2 regions of the Enterobacter cloacae complex sp. IR5418 genome follow, and region 2 is predicted to be linked to the other one. Evidence: predicted binding sites of a transcription regulator. Region 2 holds the regulator's gene; the other holds the start of a gene.

Region 1 (5,046 bases), on a different contig from region 2:
CCTAACCCTCTCCCTGAAAGGGAGAGGGAACAGACGGGTAGAACATGTAGGCCGGGTAAGGCGTAGCCGCCACCCGGCTTTCTTTTAGCGATTAAGCCAGTCAGCGATCTCGCCATACGTTCCGCGATAGACAATCTTCTCCGCTTTTTTATCCAGCTGATAGCTGTACATCGGGTCGTAATAGTCCTTCAGCAGCGGCGCAAGCCAGCTGTAGTGTGCGTCAGTGCAGCCTGTTCGCTGTTGCGCGACGAGCGCGGCGTCCAGCAGGGCGGTAAATTCCGCGAAGCGTTGCAGCCCCAGACGGCGACGAATGGCGAACAGGCCGTGGTGCAGGTATTCGCTGTACGCTTTCCAGCCCGCTTCCTCGCCGTAGGCAGCAGAAAAATCGGCCCACATGTGGTCAAAATACTCTTCGCGCAGGCGCTCCAGGCGGATCTCAAACGGATCTTCGACCACCACGATAGGGGCGTCAGCCATGCGGTCGCGCAGGCACTCCGGCAGGTGGTTAGAGCCAATCATCCGGCCCTCATCCTCCAGTACCCAGCGCGTGGCATCTTTTTTCAATAGCTCAACCGCAAGGTGATTCTCGAAGCTCGCCTGAGAAAGCTGCGGGGTGAGCGTGCGGCCAAACGACGAGCCGCGATGGTGCGCCAGCCCTTCCAGATCAATGCCCTGTACGTGCTGTTTCACCAGCAGCGTTTTACCGTTGCCGGTACAGCCGCCGATAAGCACCATCGGTTTCTGTGACTGCTCAACGGTCACCTGAATCGCCGTCTGGCGCAGGGCCTTATAGCCGCCGCGGATCAGCGGGTAATCGACACCCGCCGCTTTCAGCCAGGCCTGGGAGATGTGTGAGCGCTGACCGCCGCGCGCGCAGCAGAGATAGCCCTCAGGATGGGTCAGGCAGGCTTCGCGCCAGGCGTTGATGCGCGCCTCTCGCGTCTCGCCGTTCACCAGGCGATGGCCGAGCGTCAGTGCGGCTTCGGGTCCCTCGCGTTTATAGCAGGTGCCGACGGCGGCACGCTCGTCGTCGTTCATCAAGGGCAGGTTGAGTGCGGCGGGCATCGCACCCTGGGCAAATTCGATCGGCGCGCGAACGTCGATTATTGGGGTATCGGACGCGAGGATCGCGCGATAGTCCGTTCCATCGTTCATGATGATTCCAGAAGAAAACTGAGCAGCAATGGGCGGGGATTGTACGCCGGGGAAGGGGAAGGTCAACTCCCCGGCGGGGATACTTACTTCAGTTTTGACTGCGCCCAGACAATGCCGCTTGCATAGTCTGGCGGCAGCAGGGGAACAATCGCTTCCAGCGTGGCGCTCAGGCGATCCGTGTCGGTATCGTTCAGGTTAAGGTGGCCCACTTTACGACCCGGGCGGACCTCTTTGTCGTACCAGTGCAGGTGCACCAGCGGCAGCTTCAGCCAGTTGTAGTTCAGATCGGTGCCGATCAGGTTGATCATCACCGACGGGCTGGTCACCACCGGCTGCGGCAGCGGCAGGTCAGTAATGGCGCGCAGATGCAGCTCGAACTGGCTGATGGAGGCACCGTTTTGCGTCCAGTGGCCGCTATTGTGCACGCGCGGCGCCAGCTCGTTGATAAGCAGGCCCGACGGCGTGACGAAGCACTCCATCGCCATCACGCCTACGTAGCCCAGCTCGTGCATGATGGCAGAAAGCATCTCTTCCGCCTGCGCCTGCTGGTCGGCATTGGCCTGCGGAAAGACGACGCTGGTGCGCAGAATGCCGTCCTGATGCAGGTTATGCGTCAGGGGGTAGAACACCGTGCGGCCATCGTGCCCGCGTGCGCCCACCAGCGACACTTCACCGCTGAAGTTAATGCCCTGCTCGACGATGCACTCGCCGTAGCAGTCGTCCGGCAGTTCGGCGGTGTCGTGCGCGCGCAGGCGCCACTGGCCGCGACCGTCGTAGCCACCCACGCGACGCTTCACGATCGCCAGTTCGCCCAGCATCGCGAACACGTCGTTCCACTCGCTTTTGTCAGACAACAGCTGCCACGGCGCGGTCGCAAGACCGAGCTTATCGAAAAGCTGTTTTTGCGTGAGACGGTCGGCGATGATCGGGAATACGTCGCGGTTCACAAAGGCGTTATGGCGCGCCAGTTCGCGGGTCAGGGCGGTTTCCGGCCAGCGTTCAATTTCGGCGGTGATCACGCTCTGATGGAACGGCACCGCTTCCGGCTCGGCATCCAGCCCGACGGGCCAGACGGCAATACCCAGCGGCTCACCGGCCTGACGCAGCATGCGGCCAAGCTGACCATTACCGAGAACGCAAACCTGCTTCATGCTGCACCCCGCGGATCCGGGTTATCCAGCACCTCGTCGGTCTGGGCTTTACGCCACTCAGCCAGACGCTGATGTAAGTCTTTATCATGCGTCGCCAGGATCTGCGCGGCCAGCAGGGCGGCATTTGCAGCACCCGCTTTACCAATCGCCAGCGTACCGACAGGAATGCCGCGCGGCATCTGGACGATAGAGTAAAGGCTATCCACCCCGCTTAACGCGGCGCTTTGTACTGGAACACCCAGTACCGGCACCAGCGTTTTGGCGGCAATCATGCCCGGCAGATGTGCTGCGCCGCCCGCACCAGCAATGATCACCTCGTAACCGTTCACTTCGGCGCTTTCGGCGAAGCTGAACAGTTTATCCGGCGTACGGTGCGCGGAAACCACTTCAACATGGTGCGGAACATTCAGGATTTCAAAGATTTCGGCGGCGAACTGCATGGTAGCCCAGTCGCTTTTGGACCCCATCACGATGGCGACACGCGCCGGATTATTGCGGGAAGACATGCGTCTTAAAACTCCTGTGGTGCGGAACACACTGCTTTCGAGGGCACAGAGAATAGCATGTAATACCGGCAAGGAAAACGGTTGCGTTGTCGAGAAATGGGCGAAAAAACGGGGAGAGGTTAAAACGGGAAGGCGATCAGTTCCACACCTTCCGGCGTGACTTTCACCATCGATCCTTCCCTGTGCCAGGCGCCTAAAACGACGCGATGGGCCGGTTCACCGTTGGCGATAAGGGAATGCACATCGGGACGATGGGTATGGCCGTGGATCAGCCACTGAACGCGATGCTTTTCCATTACGTTCACCACCGCCTGCGGGTTGACGTCCATAATGGTCATCGATTTGCTGCTGTTGGCGGCTTTGCTGCCCGCGCGCATTCTGGCGGCGATGCGGTTGCGGATAAACAGCGGCAGGGCGAGGAACATTTTCTGGATCCACGGGGTGTGGACTTTGGCGCGAAACGCCAGGTAGCCGGTATCGTCGGTGCAGAGCGTATCGCCGTGCATGATCAGAATATTGCGGCCATAGAGGTCGAGCACCTGCTCTTCCGGCAGCAGCGTCATGCCGCTCTCGCGGGCGTAGCGCTGGCCAATCAGGAAATCACGGTTGCCGTGAATGAAATAGCAGGGGACGCCGGAATCCACCAGTGCTTTAATGGCCGCAGCCATGTCACGGTGCAGCGGGTTCGGGTCGTCGTCGCCAATCCAGGCCTCAAACAGGTCGCCCAGAATGTACAGCGCATCGGCGCTTTTCGCTTCACCGTGTAAAAAACGCAGAAAACCGGCGGTGATCGCCGGTTCTTCTGTTTGCAGATGCAGATCCGCAATAAAGAGTGTCGCCACCAATTACTCGCTGACGGTCACGCTTGTGATCACAACGTCTTCTTTAGGAACGTCCTGGTGCATACCGCTGCGGCCAGTAGAAACGGCTTTGATCTTGTCGACCACGTCCATTCCTTCAACCACTTCTGCGAATACGCAGTAGCCCCAGCCTTGCAGGCTTTCGCCAGAGAAGTTCAGGAAGTCGTTGTCCGCTACGTTGATGAAGAACTGTGCGGTTGCAGAGTGTGGCGCCTGAGTACGGGCCATTGCCAGCGTACCACGGGTGTTTTTCAGGCCGTTGTTCGCTTCGTTTTTGATCGCTTCTTTCGTCTCTTTCTGGCGCATGCCAGGCTCGAAACCGCCGCCCTGGATCATAAAGCCGTTGATCACACGGTGGAAAATAGTGTTGTTGTAGAAACCTTCGCGGCAGTAGTCCAGGAAGTTTTTAACTGTTTCAGGCGCTTTGTCATCAAAGGTTTTGATTACGATATCGCCATGATTAGTGTGGAAAGTAACCATTTTTGCATCCTGTTCCGTTATTGTGGTGCGTCGACCCGTGCTCGGGTCACATATAGGGGCTTGTTATAGCATAACCACAGGACACGATCACCTTGCATTGTGTGCTGACCATACTCCGAATTATGGGTATTATAAGGAACAAACAATCCACACACGTGTTTACATGGAATCTTCGATGTTAAAAATCTTTAATACAATGACGCGCCAAAAAGAGGAATTTAAACCTATCCATGCCGGGGAAGTTGGCATGTACGTGTGTGGTATTACGGTTTACGATCTCTGTCATATCGGCCATGGCCGTACCTTTGTCGCGTTCGACGTGGTGTCACGCTACCTGCGCTTCCTGGGTTATAACCTGAAGTACGTGCGCAACATTACCGACATTGACGACAAAATCATTAAACGTGCTAATGAAAATGGCGAAAGCTTTGTCGCGCTGGTGGATCGCATGATCGCGGAAATGCACAAAGATTTTGATGCCCTGAATATTCTGCGCCCGGACAGCGAGCCGCGCGCGACCCATCACATTCATGAAATCATCGAGATCACCGAAAAGCTGATCGAACGCGGTCACGCCTATGTGGCGGACAACGGCGACGTGATGTTCTCGGTGCCGACGGACCCCACCTACGGTGCGCTTTCCCGCCAGGATCTGGACCAGCTCCAGGCCGGTGCGCGCGTGGACGTGGTGGACGTGAAGCGTAATCCGATGGACTTCGTGCTGTGGAAGATGTCCAAAGCGGGCGAACCAAGCTGGCCATCCCCGTGGGGCGAAGGGCGTCCGGGCTGGCACATTGAATGTTCTGCGATGAACTGCAAACAGCTGGGCAACCATTTCGACATTCACGGCGGCGGGTCGGATCTGATGTTCCCGCACCACGAAAACGAAATCGC
Region 2 (5,046 bases):
CGGTAACCAGCATCACGCTGGTAGTGGTGAGCAGCGGTGTGGCAATCAGCGCAGAGACCACGAGGCTGGCCAGGAAACACAGGCCAAGTTGCAAGGTATTTTGCAGCGCGGCAGCGCGGCCTGTCGCCTGCGGGAAAGGACGCAACGCCTGGGCCACAACGATAGGGTAGATGGCCCCGTTCGCGATCGCCATGACGCAGAACGGAATCAAAATTTCTGCCAGCCCGGCGCCAGGAATAAAGCCTACGCCCCAGGTCGCAATCACGCTTAACGCATACAGCACCAGTAACCAGGGCAGCATCTGCTGGCCATCCCATTTTTGCAGTGCGGCGCGACAGCCATAACCGCCCACCAGGAAGGCGATGGTCTGTGGAACGTAGCTCAGGCCGATAGCCGCCGGGCTGTAGCCCATATCATGCAGAATGAACGGCGAACCGGTCAGCCAGGCAAAGAAGCTGGCAGAGCAGGCGGCATAAATCAGCACGTTACCGCGATAGGCTTTTGCCCGCAGTAAGGTGGTAAAAGTAATGGGCTTCGCGTCCGGATGTGTCTCTTTTTTATGTGCTGGTTTAAGCCCGATTGCGGGCAGCATGAGCACCAGCGTGATGGCAAAGAGCGTGGCAAAAATGGCCTGCCAGTCGAAATGCGCCAGGATCCAGCTGCCCAGCAGCGGGGCGAGGGCCGGTGACAGGCCAACCAGCGGCATAATGGTGGCGAAAATGCGGTTAGTGCGCGAGGCCGGATAATAATCGGTCACCAGCGCCTGCCAGGTGACCGCTGCGGCACAGACGCCGACCGCCTGAATAAAGCGCAGCGCCAGTAGCCAGGCGGCATCGCGGACCCACAGCATACCCAGACAGCCTACGGCAAAAATCGCCAGCCCCAGCAACAGGACAGGTTTACGGCCAAAACGATCCGAGAGCGGCCCCCACAGCAATTGCGCAAAAGCAAAGCCGGCAAGGAACAAGCTTAAACTGGCGCTGATGGCGGCGGCAGGGGTTTGCAAATCTTCCTGCATCGCGGCGAACGCGGGCAGATACATATCGGTCGCCAAAAAGCCCAGCACGCTTAAGCCGCCGAGCCAGACTAAAAATCCTTTCCTGGGTTGCACTGTTTATTCTCCTGAGGAGGCAGGTGTACGTTGGCGCAGAGTGTAGGGAGTGCAAAGCGGCTTGTGAAACGCTAATATTTGGCGGGTCCATTCAAAAATTTTGCAGGCAAAAGATGTGGTCAGATTATTCCCTTGAAGTGGTCGATGCCGTGGCGCGTAACGGCAGCTTCACCGGTGCCGCCCAGGAGCTGCATCGCGTTCCTTCGGCTATCAGCTATACGGTGCGTCAGCTTGAAGCATGGCTGGCGGTCCCGCTGTTTGAGCGGCGTCATCGCGATGTAGAACTCACGCCTGCCGGAGCGTGGTTTTTGAAAGAAGGGCGGTCTGTTATCAAAAAAATGCAGATCACCCGCGAGCAGTGTCAGCAGATCGCCAACGGCTGGCGCGGGCATCTCTCAATCGCGGTAGATAATATCGTTAAGCCGGAACGGACCCGGCAGATGATCGTCGATTTTTATCGTCATTTTTCCGACGTCGAACTGCGTGTATCGCAGGAAGTGTTCAACGGCGTCTGGGACGCGCTGGCGGACGGCAGGGCAGAGATGGCGATTGGTGCAACCCAGGCGATCCCGGTTGGTGGGCGCTACGCGTTTCGCGACATGGGCATGCTGAGCTGGACCTGCGTAGTCGCGCGCGATCACCCGCTGGCGGCGCTGGAAGGGCCGTTGAGCGATGACACCTTGCGCAACTGGCCTTCGCTGGTGCTGGAAGATACTTCCCGTTCGCTGCCCAAGCGCATTACCTGGCTGCTGGATAATCAGCGCCGCGTGGTCGCGCCGGACTGGGAGTCGTCAGCCACCTGTCTGAGCGCGGGGCTGTGTGTTGGCATGGTGCCGGTGCATTTTGCGCGTCCGCGCATCGACGCGGGGGAGTGGGTGGCGCTGACGCTGGAAAATCCCTTCCCGGATGCTGCGTGCTGTCTGACGTGGCAGCAAAACGACGTCTCACCCGCCATGGCCTGGCTGCTGGATTATCTGGGTGACAGCGAAACGCTGAACCGGGAGTGGTTACGGGGGCCAGCATAGCTGACCCCGTAAAAGGATTAACGACGGTAGTCGCGGAACGGACCGTCCGCAACGGAACGGCGTTCAATCAGGCGCGGATGGACTTCAATGGACTGGGACTGTTCACGCTTGTTGACGATCCTGTCCATCAGCATATTGAAGGCCGTTTCACCCAGCGAATCTTTTGGCTGGTGAATGGTGGTCAGCGCCGGGGTAAAGAAGCGGGCGTTGCGCACGTTGTCATAGCCAATCACCGAGATGTCCTGCGGGACGCGCAGGCCGAGTTCATCTGCCGCGCAGAGCGCGCCCATCGCCATGATGTCGCCGCCGCAGAACACCGCGGTAGGGCGATGTGGCTGGGAGACGATCTGCTGCATGGCGCGATAGCCCGACTCCGGCTCAAAGTCGCCCTGAACAATCCAGTTTTCCGGTACGGTGATCAGCGCCTCTTCCATCGCTTTCATGAAACCGGCCAGACGGCCAGCACCGGTGTTACGCTCCAGCGGCCCCGGGATCACGCCAATCTCACGGTGACCACGCTCTACCAGGTAACGCCCCGCCATGTAACCGCCTTCAAAGGCGTTATCAATCACGGAGTCGGTGAAGTCTGCGCGGGCTTCGCCCCAGTCCATCACCACCATTGGAATGTGGCGATACTCTTCCAGCATGGAAAGGACCGACTCCGGGTATTCAGAGCACATGACCAGCAGACCGTCCACGCGCTTTTGCGCCATCATCGACAGGTAAGCGCGCTGTTTTTCAATGTTGTTCCACGCGTTGCCCAGAATCAGGGTATAGCCTTTCTGGAAGCAGTTTTTTTCTACGGCTTCGATGATTTCAGCAAAGTAGGCCGCTTCACTGCTGGTGGCCAGCAGGCCAATCGATTTGGTGTGATTAACCTTCAGGCTACGGGCGACCGCACTCGGCGAGTAGTGCAGTTCTTTGATTGCCGCCCAGACGGCATTACGTGTTTCTTCAGCGACAAAACGCGTTTTGTTAATAACATGTGATACGGTTGTAGTGGAAACGTTTGCGCGTTTTGCTACGTCTTTAATTGTTGCCATTAAATGTCACTCCAGACCATATCCTAAGCTCCTGAAAAATATGAAGGTAAACGTTTGCCTTCTCTCACCCTTATTACGCAAACATGAGTTGCGACACGCCGGGAAAACGACACAGGACGTCAGGAGGGGGTCAGTGGCCGGTACGCTAATAAATTTAGCGTGGAATTTTGTCCTATCTTGATGAAAAGGGGAAGAGGTAAAGTGGATATCCGTTTAAATCCTGGAAGATTTTTGACCTGAACTGTGTAAAAATGAGCAAGCTCACTTTTCGTAGGGTGAATAAAAGGAGAAAAATTGATGAGTACCGATCTGAAGTTTTCGCTGTTTACCACCATTGTTGTTCTTGCTCTTATCGTCGCCGGTGGATTAACGGCTGCGCTGCACTGATTTACACAGGGGGAGACGCTTCTCCCTCTCTTTCTGCAACTGTTCCTTCTCCGGCAAAAATCTTTTGCCAAAATGTTAACTTCTCATTTTTTGTGATTGATGTCATGCTTTTGACTTCTTAGTTCTGTGTCGTGTCAGGACACGGCATCCGGAGTTCATTCATGAAAATCAATTTTCCCCTGCTGGCCCTGGCGATTGGCGCTTTTGGGATTGGCACCACTGAATTTTCCCCAATGGGGTTACTGCCTGTTATCGCCCGGGGGGTGGACGTCTCTATCCCTGCGGCCGGTATGTTAATCAGCGCCTACGCGATCGGCGTGATGGTGGGCGCGCCGCTGATGACGCTGCTGCTTTCGCACCGTGCGCGCCGCAATGCGCTGATTTTCCTGATGGCAATTTTTACTCTCGGAAATGTGCTTTCCGCAATTTCGCCGGATTACACCACGCTGATGCTTTCCCGTATTCTGACCAGCCTCAACCATGGCGCCTTCTTCGGACTGGGCTCGGTTGTTGCTGCCAGCGTGGTGCCAAAACATAAGCAGGCCAGTGCGGTCGCCACCATGTTTATGGGCCTGACGATCGCTAATATCGGCGGCGTTCCGGCAGCCACCTGGCTGGGAGAAGCCATCGGCTGGCGTATGTCTTTCCTCGCCACCGCGGTGCTGGGCGTGGTCGCCATGGTCGCGCTGTTCTTCTCTTTGCCAAAGGGGAGTGCCGGAGAACGTCCGGAAGTGCGTAAGGAGCTGGCGGTGCTGATGCGTCCCCAGGTGCTCTCCGCGCTGCTCACCACGGTGCTGGGGGCGGGGGCGATGTTCACCCTTTATACCTATATCTCCCCGGTGCTGCACGATATTACCCACGCAACGCCACTCTATGTTACCGCGATGCTGGTGCTGATTGGCGTCGGTTTTTCGATTGGCAACTATCTCGGCGGGAAATTTGCCGACCGCTCCGTCAGCGGGACGTTGAAAGGCTTCTTAACCCTGCTGATTGTCATCATGGTCGCTATTCCGTGGCTGGCGCGTAACGAAGTGGGCGCTGCGATTGCCATGGTGGTGTGGGGCGCCGCAACCTTTGCCGTCGTGCCACCGTTGCAGATGCGCGTGATGCGCGTCGCGCACGAAGCGCCGGGGCTTTCTTCGTCCGTTAATATCGGCGCGTTTAACCTGGGCAATGCGCTGGGGGCCGCAGCGGGCGGGGCGGTGATCTCCGGTGGTTTGGGTTACAGCTTCGTGCCGGTGATGGGGGCAATCATTGCCGCACTCGGACTGCTGCTGGTGATGATGTCTGGTCGTAAACAGCCTGAAGCGGTGTGTACGGCGGAATAAACAAAAACGCAGAAGGGCTGCCCCTTCTGCGTGTCTCTTACGCGGCGAAGTTCTTCGCAACAAATTCCCAGTTTACCAGTGCCCAGAAGTGTTCCAGGTAGTTCGGGCGCGCATTACGGTAATCAATGTAATAGGCGTGTTCCCATACGTCC

What was found. Region 2 encodes PurR, which represses purine synthesis genes. Its sites were predicted from a motif close to CANGCAAACGTTTGCNTG; they were not measured.
Region 1: a site for PurR is predicted at 2,883-2,900, ahead of purE (5-(carboxyamino)imidazole ribonucleotide mutase). Genes of this name have one in related genera too.

Annotation. Positions count from the first base shown of each region.
Region 1 covers NZ_JBMKHS010000002.1:164,564-169,609, forward strand. The annotation lists gene mnmH (tRNA 2-selenouridine(34) synthase MnmH) at 85-1,155, opposite strand; gene purK (5-(carboxyamino)imidazole ribonucleotide synthase) at 1,239-2,306, opposite strand; gene purE (5-(carboxyamino)imidazole ribonucleotide mutase) at 2,303-2,812, opposite strand; gene lpxH (UDP-2,3-diacylglucosamine diphosphatase) at 2,932-3,654, opposite strand; gene ppiB (peptidylprolyl isomerase B) at 3,658-4,152, opposite strand; gene cysS (cysteine--tRNA ligase) at 4,328-5,046, shown strand, end outside.
Region 2 covers NZ_JBMKHS010000047.1:12,731-17,776, reverse strand. The annotation lists gene punC (purine nucleoside transporter PunC) at 1-1,111, opposite strand, end outside; gene punR (DNA-binding transcriptional activator PunR) at 1,225-2,136, shown strand; gene purR (HTH-type transcriptional repressor PurR) at 2,154-3,179, opposite strand; gene ACOTX7_RS21980 (YnhF family membrane protein) at 3,477-3,566, shown strand; gene ACOTX7_RS21975 (MFS transporter) at 3,728-4,894, shown strand; gene sodB (superoxide dismutase [Fe]) at 4,932-5,046, opposite strand, start outside.